4 regions of the Vibrio sp. M260121 genome follow, and region 2 is predicted to be linked to each of the others. Evidence: predicted binding sites of a transcription regulator. Region 2 holds the regulator's gene; each other region holds the start of a gene.

Region 1 (5,785 bases), on a different contig from region 2:
TTGGCGAACCGTTCGGGTTGTTCGGGTATTGCTGAGTTGGGTTACCGTGGTTATCAACGTAACGAACTGCAACCGTGCCTGACGCTTCAATCGCCGCTAGGTGTTCAGCATCACGTACTTCTACGCGACCTTCACCGTGAGAAACCGCGATTGGCATACGCGAGCCTTCCATACCATCGAAGAATACAGAGTCAGACTTTTGTACTTCAACTAGGCTAAAGCGAGCTTCAAAACGCTCAGATTCGTTACGAACAAAGCGTGGCCACAGGTCTGCTCCTGGGATTAGCTCTTTCAGGTTCGATAGCATCTGACAGCCGTTACACACACCTAGAGAGAACGTATCTTCACGCTTAAAGAAGCCTTCAAACTGGTTGCGAGCTTGTTCATTGAACAGGATAGACTTAGCCCAACCTTCACCGGCGCCTAGAACGTCACCGTAAGAGAAGCCACCACACGCCACTAGGCCTTGGAACTCTTCCAGTACAGCTTGACCCGTTAGGATGTCGCTCATGTGAATATCCGTTGCTTCAAAGCCAGCACGGTCGAATGCTGCTGCCATCTCAACGTGAGAGTTAACACCCTGCTCACGCAGAATTGCCATTTTAGGCTTAGCACCTTTCGCGATGAATGGCGCTGCGATGTCTTCGTTCACATCAAAGCTTAGTTTAACGTTTAGACCTGGGTCTGAGTTGTCTTTCTTCGCTTCGTGCTCTTGGTCAGCACATGCTGGGTTATCACGTAGACCTTGCATCTTATGCGTTGTCTCCGCCCAGATAGTACGTAGTTCAGTACGGTTACGCTCTAGAACCACTGTGTCACCAGAAGTGATCACTAGCTTGTCAGATGCTTCTACTGAGCCGATTACGTGTGAACACGCTTCTAGGTCGTTTGCTGCAAGAGTAGAAAGTACAGCGTCTAGGTCATCGTTCTTAACCTGAAGTACTGCGCCTAGCTCTTCGTTAAATAGTGCTGCTAGAGTATCTTCGCCAAGGTCAGCAATGTCAGCTTTCACACCACAGTGACCCGCGAATGCCATCTCAGCAAGAGTAACGAATAGACCGCCATCACCTTTATCGTGGTAAGCCACTACTTGGTCATTCGCTACTAGAGTTTGAACTCCTTCGTAGAAACCTTTTAGCTGTGCTGCGTTATCTACGTCTGCTGGCTTATCACCAAGCTGCTTGTAAACCTGTGCCAGTGCAGTCGCACCTAGACGGTTTTGACCGTTACCTAGGTCGATTAGAACAAGGCTAGTGTTGCCTTTATCTGTGCGAAGCTGAGGTGTGATTGTCTTACGCACATCTTCAACACGAGCAAACGCAGTGATGATCAGAGACAGCGGAGACGTTACTTCTTTCTGCTCGCCATTCTCTTCCCACTTAGTCTTCATCGACATTGAGTCTTTACCCACAGGGATAGTCAGACCAAGTGCTGGACATAGCTCTTCACCCACAGCTTTCACCGCTTCGTAAAGACCAGCATCTTCACCTGGGTGGCCTGCTGGAGACATCCAGTTTGCAGACAGTTTAATGTGTTTGATATCACCGATGTTTGTCGCTGCAATGTTTGTGATTGCTTCACCAACCGCTAGACGAGCAGAAGCACCAAAGTCTAGTAGCGCAACTGGCGTACGCTCACCCATCGACATCGCTTCACCGTGGTAAGTGTCGTAGCTTGCTGCTGTTACTGCGCAGTTTGCTACTGGAACCTGCCATGGACCAACCATTTGGTCACGAGCAACTAGACCCGTTACTGTGCGGTCACCGATAGTGATAAGGAATGTTTTCTCTGCAACCGTTGGTAGACGTAGAACGCGGTCCGCTGCTTCGTTTAGCTCGATACCGTCACGGTTAACTGCAGGGTTGTTTGCTTTTAGCGTTTTCGCATCACGATGCATCTTAGGCGTCTTACCAAGAAGCACATCCATTGGCATGTCGATTGGCGTGTTCTCGAAGTGTGAATCTTCAAGTTTAAGCTCACGCTCTTCTGTTGCGATACCTACTACGGCGTATGGTGCACGTTCACGCTTACATATTGCGTCGAATACTTCCATGTTCTCTGGCGCAACTGCCATAACGTAACGCTCTTGAGATTCGTTACACCAGATCTCAAGTGGGCTCATGCCTGGTTCATCATTTGGTACATCGCGCAGTTGGAAGATACCACCACGCTCGCCATCGTCCACAAGCTCAGGAAGTGCGTTAGAGATACCGCCCGCGCCTACATCGTGGATGAACGCGATTGGGTTAGCATCACCAAGTTGCCAACAACGGTCGATCACTTCCTGACAGCGACGTTCCATTTCTGGGTTTTCACGCTGTACTGAAGCGAAGTCTAGGTCTTCTGCTGATTGACCAGATGCCATTGAAGAAGCAGCACCACCGCCAAGACCGATGTTCATTGCAGGACCACCAAGTACGATTAGGCTCGCACCTACTGGGATCTCTTTCTTCTGAACGTGCTCGTCACGAATGTTACCCATACCACCAGCAATCATGATTGGCTTGTGGTAACCACGAACCTCTTCACCTGCGTGAGAGTTAACTTTCTCTTCGTAAGTACGGAAGTAACCAAGTAGGTTTGGACGACCAAATTCGTTGTTAAACGCCGCGCCACCAAGTGGGCCTTCTAGCATGATATCTAGAGCGTTAACAATGCGACCCGGTTTACCGAAATCTGTTTCCCATGGCTGTTCAAAACCAGGAATACGTAGGTTAGATGTTGTGAAACCAACTAGACCTGCTTTTGGCTTACCACCAATACCAGTTGCGCCTTCATCACGGATTTCACCACCAGAACCAGTCGAAGCTCCCGGCCAAGGAGAGATAGCTGTTGGGTGGTTGTGCGTTTCCACCTTCATTAGGATGTGCGCTTTCTCTTGGCTGTAGCCGTACTGGCGAGTTTCTGGGTTCGGGAAGAAACGACCAACATCGGAACCTACCATTACCGCTGCGTTATCTTTGTATGCAGACAGTACGTTTTCAGGCGTAGTTTCGAATGTGTTCTTGATCATCTTGAACAGAGACTTCTCTTGCTTAACGCCGTCGATAGTCCAGTCTGCGTTGAAGATCTTGTGACGACAGTGCTCTGAGTTCGCTTGTGCAAACATCATTAGTTCGATGTCAGTCGGGTTGCGTTCTAGCTTATTTACGAACGCATCGTAAAGGTATTCAATTTCATCATCTGCAAGTGCAAGACCTAGGGTAACGTTTGCGTTTTCAAGCGCAGCACGGCCGCCTTTTAATAGATCAACATCTGCTACAGGAGCAGGTTCTGCCGCTTGGAATAACGCGTTTGCCGCATCAAAATCAGTAAATGTCACTTCCATCATTCGGTCATGGATGAGTGCTTTTACATCAGCAATTTGAGCATCGTTAAGAGGCGTCGATGTCTCTACGTAATATGCAGTGCCGCGCTCAAGACGTTTTACTTTGTCTAGACCACAGTTGATGGCGATATCAGTAGATTTAGAAGACCAAGGCGAAATAGTGCCCGGACGAGGCGTAACAAGAAGTAGAAGACCTTCTGGCTCATGCTCTTCGATCGTTGGACCGTAAGTCAGCAATTTTTCCAGTTTTTCCAACTCTTGAGCATCAAGGTCAGACTTTAGATCCGCAAAGTGCATGAACTCAGCGTAAATGCCAGTGACAGGCAGATCTTGTTCACGACAAAGTTCCAGTAGTTTATTAACACGAAACTCAGAAAGAGCTGGGGAGCCACGCAAAATTCTCATGTGCTTAGGTCTCTTATTGCAAGTGATTAAGGTGATATTGGAATAAATTCAGTGGGTTATACTGTTTTCTTCGAAGCTATTCCCGAAGGTTTTTCAAACCTATGCCGATGCCACCTCTTCGTTGCGAGCGCATTATATAGCAATTGTTTTTGTGATGTAACACCAAAAGCAACCGTTTGCGTCATTTTTTTCGTCAAATTTGAATTCCGACTAAAATGTCGATAAATCACACAATGTCGCACTCTATCTGTCTGATTCACTTTGCCCCACCAGCTCGCTTTGATATAAAGGCAACTAGAAAATTATCGAGACGTACCGAATTAATGCAAATAAGTCAGTTCAACCGACTCAAGCGCAGCGCCCTACTTTTCGCCTCTGTGCTTTTACTCTCTGCGTGTCAGATTGAGTCGGAACCCAAAAGTGAATTCGAGCAAATCCAAGAGCGTGGTGTCCTACGTGTTGGCACGCTAAACAACCAACTCTCCTACTACATTGGTCCTGATGGTCCTGCTGGCTTGGATTACGAACTGGCGCGCAAATTTGCAGAGCAACTCGGCGTGAAGTTGGAAATCAGACCTGCTTTCCGCCAAGCAGAGTTATTCCCTGCTCTGAAAAAAGGCGATATTGATATTATCGCGACCGGTTTAAACCAAACCTCTCAAGCGGTGCAACGCTTCCGCCCTGGGCCTGCTTACTACTATGTGAGCCAGCAAGTGGTGTACAAAAAAGGCCAGCTTCGCCCTCGCGATGTAGACCAGCTCATCAAGTATCAAGAATCAAAAGATGAGAAAGCCGAAAACGAAGACAGCAATGCAGGAGCAGAGACGCTGCAAATTGTTGAGCAGTCACAATTTGTTCCGACATTAACCGCGCTACAGAAAGAACACCCAGAGCTACAATTCGAAATTATTGGCGATGCCGATACTCGCGACCTCTTAAAACACGTATCAACAGGTGAGTTGCGTTTTACAGTAACTGACTCGGTGGAACTGCCTTTAGCTCAGCGCCTATACCCAGATCTCGCTTTAGCATTTGAGCTAACCGAAGACCAACCCGTTTCTTGGTTCACTCGTCGTTCTGAAGATGAAAGCTTGTATGCCATGTTGATCGAATTCTTTGGCAACATTAAGCAGTCCGGTGAACTCGCAACGCTCGAAGAGAAATACATCGGCCATATTGAAGCTTTCGACTACGTAGACACGCGTGCTTTTATTCGCGCCTTGGATAACACCTTGCCGAAATGGTCACCACTGTTCCAAAAATACAGTGAAGAGTTCGACTGGCGCTTGATTGCGGCATTGGCTTATCAGGAATCTCACTGGAAACCAAAAGCGAAGTCACCAACAGGCGTTCGTGGCATGATGATGTTGACGCTGCCAACCGCTAAGAGTGTTGGGGTAACGGATCGCCTAGATCCAGAGCAGTCTGTGCGTGGTGGTGTGGAATACCTTCGCCGTATCGTGGCTCGTGTACCGGACTCAATCAATGAGCATGAGAAGATTTGGTTTGCTTTAGCGTCTTACAACGTAGGCTACGGACACATGATGGATGCACGACGCCTGACTAAAGCGCAAGGTGGCGATCCAAATGCGTGGGCAGATGTAAAAGAGCGCCTACCGCTATTACGCCAGAAACGCTTCTATAGCCAAACTCGTTATGGCTATGCTCGTGGTGATGAAGCGCGTAACTACGTTGAAAACATTCGTCGTTACTACCAATCGATCATTGGCCATGTAAGCCAAAAGCCTGCTATCGACGAGGATACAGAAGATCTTCAGGTCATCCCGCCACTCGATCCTAATCTATTAGTTTCTGGTGCTGTGGAGACCTTGGCTGAACAGGTTTCAGGGGCAGTTGAAGTAACACCACCACCTGAAGAAAATGCGCCCCAACAAGCAGAGCAAACACCAGAGCCAAAAGCAGAATAAAACCTTCCAAAATAGCGAGCCCTCAGCTCGCTATTTTTTTGTTGAGTCAACAGATAAAGTTATCTAGAATCCAGTCTTTCGGGCTTATCTAGCTTGTGATGCTCATTGGTGCCATACCAATATT
Region 2 (5,785 bases):
CTGCAAACATGTAGCCTTCACCGTGAACGGTCACAAAGATTTGTGGGTTCTTTGGATCAAACTCCATCTTAGCGCGCATGCGTCGAATCAGTACATCGATAGTACGATCGTTTGGCGCATCCACTCGGTGGCTGATCATATTCAAAATACGCTCGCGGCTTAGTACCTGATTTGGGTACGAAGACAGTGCCACCAATAGCTCATATTCCGCTTTGGTTAGTTTCACTGGCTCACCGTTACGGCTTAGAGCACGACGTTGAATGTCAAACGTCCACTCACCGAAGCGCACAATGTGTTCTTCATTAGTGTCGTTCGCTGTCTTTTGCGAACCGCTACGTGCCGCTGAAATGCGCCACAGCAAGTTCTTAACGCGAACTAATAATTCCCTTAGTTCAAAAGGCTTTGTCACATAATCGTCTGCGCCCATTTCTAGGCCAACGATTTTGTCAATGCTATCCGTGCGTCCTGTCACTAATATGATGCCGATATCTGATTGGCTGCGTAATTCACGCGTAAGCATAAGGCCATCTTCGCCAGGCAAGTTAATATCCAACATGATCAGGTCTACATCGCCACTTTGAAGCACTTCGCGCATTTCTGCCCCGCTCTCTGCTTCACTAACTTTGTAGCCTTCATTTTGGAAATAGCCCGCAAGCTTACTACGAGTTACTACATCATCTTCTACGACTAATACGTGATAGCTCATTTACACCACTTTCTGTCTTTTTTATTTTCCAAGACGTATTCTATTCATAACTAGTAACATTTCTAGTCATAGATACATTAAAAAGCAAGATTTTGCGTTTTTATTGATTCAAAGCAAGCTTATTTACAGCCATTCATAAACGCGCATATTTTCCCATAATGGATAACAATTATAGTTACTGCTATTCATCTTAATTGTTTACACTTAGGGGATAACCATTTAGGAGCAAAAAAATGCAAGAAGTGAAAGCTTTTAACGAGAAACGCGCAGAAATCTATTGGTGGTTTTCTAGCCTGTTCGCAAAAGAACTGACAGAGAAAGAACTAGAAAGCTACCACAGTGTTGAAATTCGAAGCTTTTTGGCTGGCCTTGGTGAAAATGAGTCATTAAAACCAGCTGTGGATACCCTTGTTGATGCACTTAACCGTCTGCAGGATCGTGAAGACGCACAACTTGAGTTGGCAGCAGACTTTTGCGAGCTTTTCCTTAAGACAGAAAAGCACGGTGCACTGCCTTACGCCTCTATGTACATTGGCCAATCTGGCCTGCTAAACGATAAGCCAGCAGAAGAGATGGAAAAACTGATGGCAGAGTTTGGCGTGCAAGTTGATGAAAACCTGAAAGAGCCAGCTGACCACCTAGCGGTAGAGTTGGATTTCTTGGGTAATATGATTATTCGCTCTAACGAACTAGAGCAAGAAAAGCACATGGAAGAAGCGTTCGACAAGCAGAACGATTTCATCCAACAGCATCTTTTGACTTGGCTACCTCAGTTTGCTGCTAAATGTAAGCAGTTCGACGAATTTGGCTTCTATATTAGCGTTGCGCAACTATTAATTGCATTTTGTAAACTGGACAGCACCTACCTTCTTGGTGAATAATTGCCGCCTATTTTAGGGAGCCTGCTATTTAGGCTCCCTATTTTATTCGTTTAGTTTTAATCTGGCTTAGAGAATCCCAACCAATTTAGCCGTGAAAATGTGACCTCAAGGGCACAAAACAACCGCTGAAAATATTGCCAGCCTGCCCACATCAGTCTAAAATGTGAGCGCAAACGATTAAATATGATTTATATGTAAACCGCTGAAATATAGCGGTTTTTGTGTTTTCTTAACATGATTGCTGACTAATTCCTCACTTATAAAAGAAGGGAATATGAGTATCAGCAACAAATGTTGCTACAAATCTTTTTATACCGATTCGGAACAACCACTGCCAAATATCTCAGCAATGCCCTTTCTTGCAGTTGCTCGGTTTGTGCAAGACCCTAAGCGTATGGTTGTCTTCACTCACGGTATTCAGTAGCTCGATACAGGACATCATTTATGGCCACTATTAAAGACGTTGCTCGCTTAGCCGGCGTTTCTACCACAACGGTTTCGCACGTAATTAACAAAACTCGCTTTGTTGCAGAAGCAACCCAAGAAAAAGTAATGAAAGCGGTTGATGAACTAAATTACGCGCCAAGCGCCGTTGCTCGTAGCTTGAAGTGCAACTCTACTCGTACTATCGGTATGTTAGTTACTCAATCAACCAACCTATTCTTCTCTGAAGTCATCGATGGTGTTGAGAGTTACTGTTACCGTCAAGGTTACACTCTAATTCTTTGTAACACGGGCGGTATCTACGAGAAGCAACGTGACTACATCCGCATGCTAGCTGAGAAACGCGTAGATGGCATCCTAGTAATGTGTTCTGACTTGACGGAAGAGCTAAAAGAGATGTTAGACCGCCATTCTGACATTCCAAAAGTTGTGATGGACTGGGGCCCTGAGAGCTCGCAGGCAGATAAGATCATCGATAACTCGGAAGAAGGCGGCTACATCGCGACGAAATACCTGATCGATAACGGTCACACTGACATCGCATGTTTGAGCGGTCATTTTGAAAAAGCAGCGTGCCAAGAGCGTATCGCTGGTTACCGCCGAGCAATGGCGGAAGCAAACCTAACGGTTAACGAAGATTGGGTTCTTGAAGGTAACTTCGAATGTGATACTGCTGTACTGGCGGCAGATAACATCACAGCAATGGAAAAACGCCCAACAGCTGTCTTCTGTTTTAACGACACAATGGCGCTAGGCTTAATGAGCCGCTTGCAGCAAAACGGTATCAAAGTACCGGATGATGTATCCGTGATCGGTTACGACAACATTGAGCTTGCAGAATACTTTTCTCCACCGCTAACGACTATCCACCAACCAAAACGTCGTGTGGGTAAAAACGCATTTGAGATCCTTTTGGAACGCATCAAAGACAAAGAACACGAGAAACGTGTGTTCGAGATGCAACCAGAGATCGTTGTTCGCAACACGGTTAAGAAACTAAACTAACCTCATCTGCGAACTCATTTTATAAAGCGCTCTTATGGGCGCTTTTTTAATATCTAAAAATAACTTTCCCTTAATATTTCAGCTCAAGAATACAACCTTAAGCTTCGATAAGTTGCTGTTTTAATTAAGGTGTAGCCCATTTCCTACATCAAGCTTTTGTATGACAAGTAGATGCTCAGCAATATGAAACAAAACACATCAACTTAGCGCTATTAACTGAACCAAGATCACACTTTTGTGTTTGAAACGTGATGTTAATTCAATATACGAAGTATTCTCAAAGAGTCACGCACAGGGCAAACCATTCGAAAGGGTGGGACGCAAAGCCTCCGGCCTGAACCATCTTATTAGATGGAAGGTAGCGGGGTTACCGATGGCAAATATGCATTAAGTGAGTTTACCCTTTAATGACATTGTGTCTGCATGCATTTGCTAATCTCTCGGACCTGATTTTTGGTGGCGTAATATTAATTACACCGAGATAACACATCATGGATAAACCGATACTCAAAGACTCAATGAAGCTGTTTGAGGCACTTGGTAATATCAAGTCGCGTTCAATGTTTGGCGGCTTTGGGCTCTTCGCCGATGAAACGATGTTTGCACTAGTTGTGAACAATCAACTTCATATACGAGCTGACCAACAAACTTCATCTGACTTCGAGACTCAAGGACTAAAACCGTACGTCTACAAGAAACGTGGTTTCCCAGTCGTTACGAAATACTACGCTATTTCTGATGATCTATGGGATTCGACCGATCGCTTGATTGAAGTTGCAAAGCAATCTCTAGAGACTGCTAAGCAAGAGAAAAAACAACAAGCGAGCGCCAAACCTAACCGATTGAAAGACCTTCCTAATCTACGCCTTGCAACTGAACGTATGTTGAAGAAAGCAGGCATTGACTCTGTCGAGCAACTAGAAGAAGAAGGTGCCCTAAACGCTTACAAAGCAATCCAAGATACGCATGCCTCTACGGTAAGCCTTGAATTGTTGTGGGCGCTTGAAGGCGCTATCAACGGTACACATTGGAGCGTCGTACCTCAGTCTCGCCGGGAAGAGTTGATGAGTGCTCTCTCGTAGAGCAATCATTTCAGCATGACATTGAGTAAAAGCCGCAGTTTTCACACTGCGGTTTTTTTTTGAAATTTTTTCTTACTTCATTCTGTCTTATTATTTAAGAAGCCAAACGGAGCCATTGATATGAATAAGAAACTGATTTTAGGACTGATCCTACTCGCGACCATCATCTTTTTAGGTGTCAACTTCGGTCAATATTTAACGCTAGAAAACGCCAAAGCACAGCAACAAGCGTTAAACAGTTTCATTGACCAAAACTTCGTGTTTGCCGCCGCAACCTATTTCTTCGCTTACATTGCTATCACCGCTTTTTCTATTCCTGGTGCTGCGGTTGTAACGCTTCTTGGTGCAGCCTTATTTGGTTTTTGGACGAGTTTATTGTTGGTGTCTTTTGCCAGCACAATCGGCGCAACCATTGCGTTTTTAAGCAGCCGTTACCTGTTGCGTGAATGGGTACAAAGCAAGTTTGGTAATAAGTTGAATGCCATTAACCAAGGTGTAGAAAAAGACGGTGCTTTTTACCTCTTCTCACTACGTTTAATTCCGGTATTTCCGTTTTTCTTGATCAACTTGTTGATGGGTCTGACACCAATGTCAGTCGCACGATTCTACCTAACCAGCCAAATCGGTATGTTGCCAGGCACTGCCGTCTACTTAAATGCAGGTACACAGCTCGCCACTATCGACAGTCTTTCAGGAATTGTGTCACCTACCGTATTAGCGTCGTTTGCTCTGCTCGGCTTGTTCCCAATCATCGCAAAATGGGTTATGAATAAAGTTCGCCCAGCCCAAGTTCAAAACGGAAATGCTTAATGAAGATATACATCGCTAAAAATCCTGCAGAAGCTCATATCGTCTGTGAGCTTCTCAAAACCGAACAGATAGCTTGTGAAGTAAGAGGTGAGGGAATGTTCGGCTTAAAGGGTGAGTTGCCGTTTAGCGATGATACAGACCCGTATGTTTGGCTTTTACATCCGGAGCAGAAACTAAAAGCATCTGCCATTGTTGAAGATTATCGTCAACAAGCGGAATTGACTTATCAAGACTGGCAGTGCCCACAGTGTTCAGAACAAAACGAAGGTCAGTTTGGTGCGTGTTGGCAATGTGGATATCAAATAGGGGAGCCATAACGGCTCCCCTACTCTTTTGCTCTCTTCGATAAATGCGTTAAGCCGCTAGACTCTGCTGCTTAATAAACTCGATGGAATGTTGGTTAAAGTCATCGGGCCTTTCTACATTGCACACATGTCCACAATCTGGTATTTCTCTCAGTACGCTCAACTTATGCACCGCGACCATTTCTTTCACTGGCTTGATGAACATGTAATCTCGGTCACCCATCAAATACAGCGTCGGAATAGGTAATTCACGATCTTTGAAATATCTCATCAATGGGTTCACATCTGCCGCCAAAGTAAACCAACGCTTAAATTCTTTTTGGCATAGCTTCTTGGCTTCGCGAATAAACAAGTGCCTTGATTCACGCTGGTTCTTCTGCGGCATAACGATATAAGCAAACAACTTGTACAGCCACATGTAAGGAAGGATGTGTTTACCAAGGTTCCCCAATTTCACCAGTATCTGTGAGCGAGTATTTAAACGAGTGACTGCGCCACCCAGCACCATTGAGCGAACACGGTCTGAAGCCAGTTCAGCCAAGTTACGCACAA
Region 3 (5,785 bases), on a different contig from region 2:
GATACAGTTGGAACTCGCGCTCGCGCTCACCGAACTCGATGTCTTTACGACGAGATACAATCGGTAGGTAAGCTTGGCAGTATCCCTCACCAACCGCTTTGATGTAGTCAAAACACTTATCAAATTCCCACTGGTTTAAGTCATCAAAGAATAGACCACCAACACCACGAGTTTCATTTCGGTGTGGGAGGAAGAAGTATTTGTCACACCACGCTTTGTGCTCTGGGTAAACTTCGTCACCAAATGGCGCACAAAGCTGTTTTGCTGTGTCGTGCCATGATTGGCAGTCTTCTTCAAATGGGTAGAAAGGCGTTAGGTCAAAACCACCACCAAACCACCAGATTGGGTCTTCGCCATCTTTCTCTGCAATAAAGAAGCGGACATTGGCATGTGAAGTCGGTACATAAGGGTTTTTAGGGTGAATAACCAAGGAAACACCCATCGCTTCAAAACGACGCCCCGCTAGCTCTGGACGATGTGCCGTCGCAGATGCTGGCATTTCATTACCTTCGACATGAGAGAAGTTCACTCCTCCTTGCTCGAAGATATGACCATCACGCAATACGCGAGTACGGCCACCGCCACCAAGACGCTCTCCTTTTTCACGTTGCCATGCGTCTTCAACAAAGACGGCCTTTCCATCTTCTTGTTCTAACTGCTGACAAATGGAATCCTGAAGTGACATCAGGAACTGTTTTACGGCGTGCTTATCGATTGCTGACATACGTGTAGTACCTATTGATTGCTGACTAGCAGGGTTAGCCCTGTCTTAATATTTGCGAGGTTTTAGCATCACGAATTTCACTCGGCTTGTCACGACCGCTGGTTTCACCACGTAAGATCGCCACAAGTCTATCGCCTAACTGCTCTTCAACTTCTTCCGTCGTCATACAAGGAGGCTGACCAGTAAGATTCGCGCTGGTAGAGGTTAGCGGCTTTCCGAACGCATTACACATCTTTTGTACTAAAGGATGATCCGTCACACGCACTGCGATTGAATCAAATTGTCCCGATACCCAGTGAGAAACTTTGTCACTTGCAGGCATGACCCACGTGTATGGCCCAGGCCAAGTTGCATGGACTTTATCTAATTGCTCTTGAGTCAGCTGAGATTCATCAATATAAGGCAGAAGCTGCTCATAGCTCGCAGCAATAAGGATTAAACCTTTCTCTACTGGACGCTGTTTTAGCTCTAGCAGTTTTTGAATCGCTTCCGGGTTATCTGGGTCACATCCAACACCAAACACCCCCTCTGTTGGGTAGGCAATCACTTCACCTGTTTGTAGTGCTTTTAGCACCTGTTCAAAGTTCTCCACCGATACTTCCTGATAATCTTTTCTGTTGTGTTTGTACTAAGTGTACAAATATTCATTCTCAGAGACTAAAGCAATTTGTTTATAAAATGTATCAATAGCATTTACAAACACACGCAAACGTTTGCTTGAGGTAAAAATCCCCGTATAATGCGCACAAATTTATCAGCTCACCTAATTTTGCAGCTTGAAGGAGTTTGAGATGAAAGTCGGTATCATCATGGGTTCTAAATCAGATTGGCCAACCATGAAACTAGCAGCGGACATGCTGGATCAATTTGGCGTGTCTTACGAAACAAAGGTGGTGTCAGCTCACCGTACTCCTCAATTGTTGGCTGATTACGCAAGCAGCGCGAAAGAACGTGGCATTAAAGTCATCATCGCAGGTGCGGGCGGTGCTGCTCACCTACCAGGTATGGCGGCGGCGTTTACTAGCGTTCCGGTACTTGGCGTCCCTGTGCAGTCTCGTGCGCTGAAAGGCATGGACTCACTGCTTTCTATCGTACAGATGCCAAAAGGTATTGCGGTTGGTACATTGGCGATTGGCGAAGCAGGCGCAGCAAACGCTGGCATCCTAGCAGCTCAAATCCTTGGTACACATGATGAAACGATCATGGCAAAAGTCGAAGCGTTCCGTAACGAACAAACGGAAACCGTATTGGCGAACCCAAACCCTGCTGAGGATTAATCAGATGCATGTACTGGTTCTTGGTGCGGGTCAGTTGGCTCGTATGATGTCTCTGGCTGGTGCGCCACTGAATATTCAAATCTCAGCTTACGATGTGGGCAGCGGTAACATCGTTCATCCACTGACTCAGCACGTACTAGGCAACGGCTTAGAGAATGCAATTGAACAAGTCGACGTCATTACTGCTGAGTTCGAGCATATCCCGCATGACGTGCTCGATGTTTGCGAAGCGAGCGGCAAGTTCCTACCAAGTACGCAAGCCATCAAAGCAGGCGGTGATCGCCGCATTGAAAAGGCATTACTTGATGATGCTGGTGTGCGTAACGCGAAATACTACGTAATCGAAACTCGTGAAGACTTTGACCGTGCAATTGAACACGTTGGTATGCCAATGGTTCTGAAAAGTGCATTGGGTGGTTACGATGGTAAAGGCCAGTGGCGCTTAAAAGAAACTTCTCAAGTCGACGACATTTGGACAGAGATGGCAGAGTGCATTGCCGCATCACCAACTCAAGCGATTGTTGCTGAGGAATTTGTCCCTTTCAACCGCGAAGTTTCACTGGTTGGTGCACGTGGTAAAGATGGCAGTGTTGAAGTGTACCCTCTGGCAGAGAACGTTCACACCAATGGTGTATTGAGCCTTTCTACTGCGATTGATGCACCAGAGTTGCAAGAGCAAGCAAAACAGATGTTCACGGCCATTGCCAACAACTTGAACTACGTTGGTGTGCTAGCGCTGGAGTTCTTCGATGTTGACGGCACTTTGCTAGTTAATGAAATCGCACCACGCGTACACAACTCTGGTCACTGGACTCAACAGGGTGCAGAAACTTGTCAGTTTGAGAACCACCTACGCGCCGTGTGCGGCATGCCTTTAGGTAGCACTAAGCTAGTTCGTGAGACCTCGATGATTAATATCCTAGGTGAAGACACACTGCCAGAAGCATTGCTAGCGATGGATGGTTGTCACATTCATTGGTATGGCAAAGAAAAACGTGCGGGTCGCAAGATGGGACACATCAACGTATGTAGTGACTACACTGGCGAACTTAATCGTAAACTTTGTGCATTAGCAGATGTATTGGATGAGCAGGCTTTCCCTGCCGTGCATGAATTTGCCAAGCAGTGGCAAGCATAGAAAAGCAGCGGAATAAATAGCAAAAGGGTCGCATGATGCGACCCTTTTTAATTCGTACTGAAGGTTATTGTGATTGAGTATGCTGGCACTTACGACTCGCGCATTGCAGTTTAACCCCGCTGGCAAGTTTCTTTTCTACCAACAAGGTAAATCCACATTCCTCGCAGCGGCCTCTTACAGGCGCCAAGTTAACCGCAAACTTGCACTTCGGATAGTTATCACACGCGTAGAATGTTTTACCAAATCGGGTTTTACGCTCAACCAAATGTCCTTTGCCACATTCAGGGCAAGCGTGTTGCTCTTTCGCTTGCTGCTCTGGCTCTGGTTGGTTAATCGACTCAATATGATGGCATGCTGGGTAATGGCTACAACCAACGAACATACCGTAGCGCCCTTGGCGGAGTACCAATTCATTGCCACACTCAGGGCAAGGCACACCCAACTCTTTCACGATGTGACCGTCATTGCTGTGTAGCGGCTTAATGTAATCGCAACTTGGGTATTGGCTACAACCTAAAAAAGGACCGTGTTTACCGTGCTTAAGCGACACTTCCCCACCGCATTTAGGGCAAGGTTCGCGCTCAAGCGCATGCTCGTGTGCCGAGAAAAGGTTGTGATCGATTTTACTACTCATACTCACCGCTCAAGCGAAGATATTAATGAAGAATACCTTGTTCCTTGGTGTACAGCAGCTCTTCCATCAGCGTGTAGGCGTTTTCGTTGCCTGGAACATTAAATAGCACCATAAGAATGATCCATTTAAGGTCCTCAAGCTCAAACTCATTGGTTTCAAGCCCCATTACACGGTCGATAACCATCTCACGCGTTTCTGTGGTCAGAACATTGATTTGCTCTAGGAACAACAAGAACCCACGACATTCGAGGTCCAGTCGCTGCATCTCAGATGCGGTATAGATACGTGTCGATGCCGATGCAATGCAGGTTGAAATGGCTGAATGTTCATCGCTTTGTTGCAATGCCGCCAGCTCTTCTAACCAGACAAGGGCTTTGTAGATGTCTTTTTGCTGGAAGCCTGCACGAAGCAATTCATCTTCCAATTCGTCTTGTTCGACTTGTAACTCTGCATCGCTATGGATGTAGGTTTCGAATAGATACATAAGTATATCCATCATCATAGCTAGCCCCTCCCCTTTCGAATATAGCCACCGGATACTGCAACAACATGCCCTGAAAGCTCAAGCTCTAAGAGCTGCATCATGACTTCTTGAACAGGTATATTGGTCCTGCTTGCAAGAATATCAACTGGTGTAGCCTCATTTCCTACGTTAGCTAACAGCTGAGGAAATGGCAATTCTTCTTCATCAATTGGCGTAGAAAATAAATCTAAGCTCTGATTAATAGACCAGTCGAGTAAAGACTGTATTTCATTCAGCACCTCTTGAGTATTTTGTACGAGGCAAGCTCCGTTACGAATCAATTGATTACCGCCACTGGCGTTAGGAGCATTAATCGAAGCTGGCAGAGCGAAAACTTCTCGACCTTGCTCAAGGGCATAGCGAGCAGTGATTAAGGAACCACTTTTTTCAGCTGCTTCCACCACCAAAACACCCAGCGACAAACCACTAATAATTCGATTACGACGTGGGAAGTTTTCTGCGCGAGGCTTAGCATCAGGACGAAACTCAGAGACAAGCGCACCATTTTCCATCACTCGCTGCGCCAAACCTCGGTGTCTTGCTGGGTACACTTGTTCCAACCCAGAACCAAGCACTGCGATGGTTTTACCTCCAGCTAAAAGCGCGCCATCATGAGCATGACCATCAATACCTAATGCTAAACCACTGGTGACGATCAGATCGTGTTGTACCAAGTCTGATGCAAAGCCTCTTGCATGTTGTAGTCCATCCACACTGGCATTACGACTGCCAACCATAGCAATTTGTGGCTGAGACAAGCAGCTCGCGTCTCCCTTTACGAATAATAAAGGAGGCGGTGCGACGGTTTGTTTGAGAAGTGGCGGGTACAAAGCATCCGCCAAAGTAAGAATATGATGATGAGAAGATGCTGCAGCCCAAGTCAGACAAGCATCGACTTCTTTATCGACCTGCGACCACGCTTGCAGTTGTTTTGCCGTTAAGCCTAAAAGCTGAAGCTGCTCCGTGGAATATTGAACAATATTACTCGGCGTGTCTTTGCTCAGCAGCTTACTCAGCTTGACCCCGCCAATGCCTGGCAAACAACTCAACTTTAGCCAGGCGGCGAGGTCCGTATCATTGTGTGGTTTCATTGGTGGCCGGTTCCTCTACCAGAGGAGAAACCACAGATACCTCTTTATTGATTGGTTTGGTGCTATTGGTGATCAGAGCAAGGCTGAAATATTCATAAGGGCGAATCACGAGTAACTCACCAACTTTACTCTGTGGCAAAGTGATCTTGGAATCGAGAAAACCGTTGTCCTTAGCAAAGTCATCACCATCTTTATAAACAGGATGCGCATCTTCTTTAAGATCGAACACACTGCCTTGGCGAAGTTCGTCCGATGTGCCTTTATCGATCACCACCACTTGGTTAGTCGAGCTAAAGCGAATGCCTTCAATATTCCCCAATAACTTAGCAGAACTGCCTTGCGGCGAAGGTAATGGATAGAAGGTGGCCGTGAAATCCCCGTTTTCTAATGCTTGAACC
Region 4 (5,785 bases), on a different contig from region 2:
CTAGACTTGTGATCAAGAGACAGGCCTCGGCACCCTTTTTCGTATTTATGGAGTCTGGTTAGGATTACGCTTTTTCTGGAATTGCTTCTAGAAGTGCAACCATTTGATCCCAGAACAGTTGAACGGTATCAATCTTCACTTTCTCATCCGGAGAGTGAGGGAATTTGATGGTTGGACCGAAAGAAACCATATCCATGTTCGGGTAAGGTTCTTTAAATAGACCACACTCAAGACCCGCGTGGATAACCATGATGTTCGGCTTATGACCGTAGATGCCTTCATACATATCACGGAAGATTGCCATGATCTCTGAATCTGCATCAGGTTTCCAACCAGGGTAAGCGCCAGAGAAAGCGATCTGTGCACCAGCTAGTTCTGCTACTGATTGAAGCATACCTTCAACTTGGCTACGACCTGAGTCGATCAATGAGCGAATTAGGCATAGAACCGTTACTTTGTTCTCTTCTGTTGTGATAACGCCAACGTTAAGTGACGTTTCAACCACGCCTTCAACTTCATCACTCATACGCATTACACCGTTTGGACAAGCGTTCAATGCTGCGATGAAACGTTGCTGGTCTGCAATCGCAAACACTTGTGCATCTGTTGCAACTTCTTCGTTGAAAGTCACGATGTCTGTTTCAATTTTACCAAGTTCTGTTTTTAGTAACTCTGCGTAGTAGTTGAACAGTTCCGCTAGTTTATCTTGATTTTCTGCCGGTAGTGCTACAGTTACAAAAGCTTCACGAGGAATCGCGTTACGTAAACTACCGCCACGGAATTCAATCAGGCGAAGATCCAACTCTTGTGCGTGACCTGCTAGGAAACGGCCTACAAGTTTGTTCGCGTTGCCACGGCCAGTGTGGATGTCACAACCAGAGTGACCACCTTTTAGGCCTTTCAGCGTTAGCTGACGAGTTACAAAACCTGCTGGGATGGCATCACGTGTAATGTCGAATGTCATTGCGCCGTCGATACCGCCAGCACAACCCATGTACACTTCGCCTTCTTGCTCTGAGTCAGTGTTTAGAAGGATGTCGCCTTCCAACCAGCCCGCTTCAAGACCGAATGCGCCCGTCATGCCAGCTTCTTCATCAATCGTTAATAGTACTTCAATAGGGCCGTGTTTGATTTCAGTAGAAGCGAGAACCGCAAGACAAGAAGCCATACCGATGCCGTTGTCCGCACCAAGCGTTGTGCCTTTTGCTGTTACCCACTCGCCATCGATGTATGGTTGGATAGGATCTTTTGTGAAGTCATGATCAGTATCTTCATTCTTTTGCGGCACCATGTCGATGTGCGCTTGAAGAACAACGCCTTTTTTGTTTTCCATGCCCGGCGTAGCTGGTTTCTTAATGAACACATTGCCAGTTGGATCGCGGCGTACGTCAAAACCCTGCTCTGTCGCCCAAGTAACAATGTACTGTGCTAGTGCCTCTTCATGTTTAGAAGGGTGAGGGATTGAACAAATCTTATCGAAAAACTGCCAAAGTGGAGCAGGTGATAAGGTACTGATTTCAGAATGGAATTCAGACACGGAAGACTCCTTTGATGTGCTTTGCCAAATTTAAACCGTAAATTTAATGAGTGTTTAGCAGTAAATGCTAATCGGTATTGGCTTGGAATTGCCCTCAGCATACCACCACAAAAGCCGTTCTAGTAGTTGTGGTGAAAAGGATTTGCCCTTGAACTGTCACAGATTATGAACACAACCTAATACGCTAATGCAACGCTCTTAGTATGAATTGAAAGTTTGTTTAATTTTTAATTTACTAAACTGTAATTTAATTACAGTTAATTCTTGATGAAGATCAATTTATCAAGTTTTTGTGATTCTTGTCACTAAAATGCTTGTAATTAAATTTCTCGGTGGTATATTTGTAACCAGCTTCTGAGAGAAGAATGAAATGCTCAAAGGATGAGTCCGTTTATCGCCTCCAAGGAACCGAGAAATCAACCAAATTAACAGTATTAATTGATTTAGAAGGTGATATTTATGAAAGGTTTACCAAGTGCAATGTTCTGGAACAGCAAATCTGTTTACACCGGTAACTTTGTATACCCAACAAGCTTTGGTTACTAATTGAAGCCAACGCATGTGACTCGAACAAGTTTGTTCACCCCTATAAATTGGAATTTTTTTTCAGTGCATAGTGCTGACATGATTCACCGCCACTCAAATTGAGTGGCGTTTTTTTATCTGCAGTATCAAACTTCGACTACTTTCTCGCCACCAAGCTTCCATTCTACTAACGCATCTTCAACTTATTTCATTTTCTGACTAATTTTGTGGGTATTTAACGTCCAAAACCTCAAGTTTACGTTTGAAAGTTTAATACATTGCTCAGTTTGTACACGTTGAGCTGAACAAAATACAATTCTGTTAGTTGTTGTTTATTAAGATCTAAATTCTTGCCTTGTTTAAAACACTAGCGAATAGGTTTCATATCCAGCGAAAAAAATCCCATTAGAGTGAAAATTCTATCTGGAATTTGTTATTTGATAACTTTATAATTCGAGCCAATCGATTACGCAACCGTTTACTTTTTACCTTTTACAGGATTCGATCATGCTCGAAAGGCTCTTTAAACTTAGTGAAAATGGCACCAACGTGCGCACTGAGATCATCGCAGGTGTCACTACCTTCCTAACTATGGCTTACATCATCTTTGTAAACCCAGCTATCCTTGCGGATACTGGTATGGATCGTGGTGCCGTGTTCGTTGCGACGTGTCTTGCTGCAGCTATTGGCTGTTTCATCATGGGCTTGGTAGCAAACTACCCAATCGCTCAGGCGCCTGGCATGGGCTTAAACGCGTTCTTCACTTATTCTGTTGTGTTGGGCATGGGTTACACATGGCAAGTGGCCTTAGCCGCTGTATTTGTCTCTGGCTTGCTGTTCATTGTCTTGAGCGTGTTCAAGATTCGTGAGTGGATCATCAACTCGATTCCTCTTTCTCTACGCACTGGTATCTCTGCTGGTATCGGTCTGTTCCTGGCGTTCATCGCACTGAAAAACGCAGGCATCGTAGTAGACAACCCAGCAACGCTAGTTTCAATGGGTAACATTACGTCATTGCAATCGGTACTTGCTGCGATTGGCTTTTTCATGACGATTGCATTGGTTCACCGTGGTGTGAAAGGTGCGGTTATGATTGCTATCTTAGGTGTGACAATTCTTGGCCTTATCTTCGGTGACGTTCAGTGGGGCGGCATCATGTCGACTCCACCAAGCATCGCACCAACCTTCATGCAGCTAGACTTCTCTGGTTTGTTCGAAGTTGGCATGATCTCGGTAGTATTTGCTTTCCTATTCGTTGACTTGTTCGACACTGCAGGCACGCTAGTTGGTGTTTCGCAAAAAGCGGGTTTGACTGACGAAAACGGCAACATTCCACGCCTAAATAAAGCGCTACTTGCAGACTCAACAGCAACATCTGTCGGTGCTCTACTAGGTACATCAAACACGACGTCATACATTGAGAGCGTTTCTGGTGTAGCCGCTGGTGGTCGTACAGGTCTAACTGCTGTGGTTGTTGGCGTACTGTTCCTTCTTGCTCTATTGTTCTCGCCACTAGCGGGAATGATTCCAGCTTACGCAACGTCTGGTGCGCTATTCTACGTAGCAATCCTTATGCTTTCTGGCCTTGTTGGTATTGACTGGCGTGACCTAACAGAAGCAGCGCCAGTGGTAGTAACGTGCTTGGTAATGCCTCTGACTTTCTCGATTGCAGAAGGTATCACGCTAGGTTTCATTGCTTACGCTGCGATTAAGTTGTTCAGTGGTAAAGGCCGTGAAGTGTCGATGAGCGTGTGGGTGATGTCCGCTATCTTCATTGCGAAGTACATCCTAGGCTAACTCTGACGATTAAAAGAAAAGCCAGTGTGGGCTTTTACTGGAGGGGAATTTCTCCTTGTTTATGGAGCATTTCTTCTCAAATTCATTCCCTTCTTTATTTTGCCGTGTTCACTGAATTCGATTTTTCTGCGTAACAGACGGAGAATTTTGATATCAGCGTTGGTATTAATCATGGGTTTCGGTAGAATAATCGTTTGCGTAGCTTGAAACCCCCATTTCCTCTGGTGTGGGAAATCTAGATTGATGAGTCCATTTCAGCGCCATCAGCTAGGTCACGGGGATGCATATTTTGAAATTATTAGGTTATTACAATGAGTAAAAAATTCATTATCACTTGGGATGCGATGCAGTCTTACTGCCGTGAACTGGCTGAGAAACAAATGCCAGCTGAGCAATGGAAAGGTATTTGGGCGGTAAGCCGTGGTGGCTTGGTTCCTGGTGCTATCTTGGCTCGTGAGCTAGGTATTCGCTACGTAGATACAATTTGTATCTCAAGCTACGACCACGATCATCAACGTGACATGACAGTGCTTAAAGCGCCAGAAGGTGACGGTGAAGGTTACCTAATCATTGAAGACCTAGTAGATAGCGGTGATACAGCGCGTAAACTTCGTGAAATGTACCCGAAAGCAAAACTGATTGCTGTATGTGCTAAGCCTTCTGGTAAAGAGCTACTTGATGACTACGTAGTAGACATCGCACAAGACACTTGGATCGAGCAACCTTGGGATATGTCTATCCAGTTTGCTGAGCCAGTGAATCGCAAACAAAAATAAGTTTGCACAAGAATATTGAGAAATGCCCCTTTATAGGGGCATTTTTTTTATTATTATTACGCTATTGCAACCAGCTTAGAGTTCTTCCTATGTCAGAAGACGTCAGTAAAAACCTTTCCGAAACTTTGTTCGTGAAACACAAGCAAGCGAAAGAAACCTCTGCACTTACTCAATACATGCCGACCAGCCAAAAAATTCTTGATGAGCGAGAAGAACATGGCGAGCGTGCTTGGTATCGTCATTTGAGACGTCTTCAATGGGCGTGGCAAGGGTTATCACCGATCGAAATGGAAGCGGTTCTCGCTAAAATTGCATCATCGAAGCACTCTCGCACCGAAGATAAGTGGCTCGACACTGTCATGGGCTACCACAGCGGTAACTGGACGTTTGAATGGATCAAACTGGGTATGGAACACCAGCGTCGTGCGGGTGAAATGAAGGGAGAAGAGGCTGCTGACGAACTGTTTACGGCATCACTGTGCTTCAGCATTGCGGGCTATCCACATTTAAAGAATGATAACTTAGCCATTCAAGCACAGGTATTGGCGAACAAAGCGTATTCAGAAGGCTCAGAAAAAACTAAATACGTGATCAAGCAGATCGAAGTGCCTTACCAAAAACGCAAGATCATCGCGAACCTACATCTTCCTCGCACAGATAAACAATTACCAGTTGTAATGGTCAGTGCTGGTTTGGACAGCTTGCAAACGGATATGTGGCGCTTGTTCAGAAACCACTTAGCTCCAAAAGACATTGCGATGGTGACTATTGATATGCCGTCAGTCGGTCATAGTTCACATTGGCCGCTGACTGAAAACTCCAGTTGCCTTCATCAAGCGGTTTTGAATGAACTGTATTCTCTACCTTGGGTTGATCACCACAAAGTTGGATTGATTGGCTTCCGCTTTGGCGGTAATGCCATGATTCGTCTTTCGTTTGTTGAGCAAGAAAAGATCAAAGCTTGTGTGGCTTTGGGAGCACCAGTGCATGATCTGTTTACGTCGCCTAAAAAGTTGCAGCAAATGCCGAAGATGTACCTTGACCTATTAGCGTCTCGCCTTGGTAAGAGTGCTGTTGACATCAATAGCATGGCCGGACAGATGATGGCATGGTCACTCAAGGTACAAGGTTTCCTAAGTAGCCGTAAAAC

The links. The regulator PurR, encoded in region 2, represses purine synthesis genes. The targets are predictions, from matches to a motif close to TNANGNAAACGTTTNCNTNA.
Region 1: a site for PurR is predicted at 3,898-3,917, ahead of purL (phosphoribosylformylglycinamidine synthase). Genes of this name have one in related genera too.
Region 3: a site for PurR is predicted at 1,426-1,445, ahead of purE (5-(carboxyamino)imidazole ribonucleotide mutase). Genes of this name have one in related genera too.
Region 4: a site for PurR is predicted at 2,529-2,548, ahead of QTO06_RS16930 (NCS2 family permease). Genes of this name have one in related genera too.

The regions. Positions count from the first base shown of each region.
Region 1 is NZ_JATABF010000073.1:3,064-8,848, forward strand. It holds gene purL (phosphoribosylformylglycinamidine synthase) at 1-3,733, opposite strand, end outside; gene mltF (membrane-bound lytic murein transglycosylase MltF) at 4,057-5,661, shown strand.
Region 2 is NZ_JATABF010000004.1:106,026-111,810, forward strand. It holds gene torR (two-component system response regulator TorR) at 1-706, opposite strand, end outside; gene torD (molecular chaperone TorD) at 940-1,587, shown strand; gene QTO06_RS04185 (hypothetical protein) at 1,862-2,011, shown strand; gene purR (HTH-type transcriptional repressor PurR) at 2,032-3,036, shown strand; cyclic di-GMP riboswitch class I at 3,322-3,411, shown strand; gene QTO06_RS04195 (TfoX/Sxy family DNA transformation protein) at 3,528-4,118, shown strand; gene QTO06_RS04200 (TVP38/TMEM64 family protein) at 4,239-4,928, shown strand; gene QTO06_RS04205 (putative signal transducing protein) at 4,928-5,245, shown strand; gene QTO06_RS04210 (alpha/beta fold hydrolase) at 5,283-5,785, opposite strand, start outside.
Region 3 is NZ_JATABF010000021.1:73,440-79,224, reverse strand. It holds gene hemF (oxygen-dependent coproporphyrinogen oxidase) at 1-724, opposite strand, end outside; gene QTO06_RS13310 (L-threonylcarbamoyladenylate synthase) at 759-1,316, opposite strand; gene purE (5-(carboxyamino)imidazole ribonucleotide mutase) at 1,516-2,001, shown strand; gene QTO06_RS13300 (5-(carboxyamino)imidazole ribonucleotide synthase) at 2,006-3,139, shown strand; gene QTO06_RS13295 (DNA topoisomerase family protein) at 3,204-3,773, opposite strand; gene QTO06_RS13290 (DUF494 family protein) at 3,796-4,275, opposite strand; gene dprA (DNA-processing protein DprA) at 4,278-5,387, opposite strand; gene QTO06_RS13280 (LysM peptidoglycan-binding domain-containing protein) at 5,371-5,785, opposite strand, start outside.
Region 4 is NZ_JATABF010000032.1:64,580-70,364, reverse strand. It holds gene QTO06_RS16935 (aminoacyl-histidine dipeptidase) at 65-1,537, opposite strand; gene QTO06_RS16930 (NCS2 family permease) at 2,570-3,859, shown strand; gene tet(34) (oxytetracycline resistance phosphoribosyltransferase domain-containing protein Tet(34)) at 4,171-4,635, shown strand; gene frsA (esterase FrsA) at 4,725-5,785, shown strand, end outside.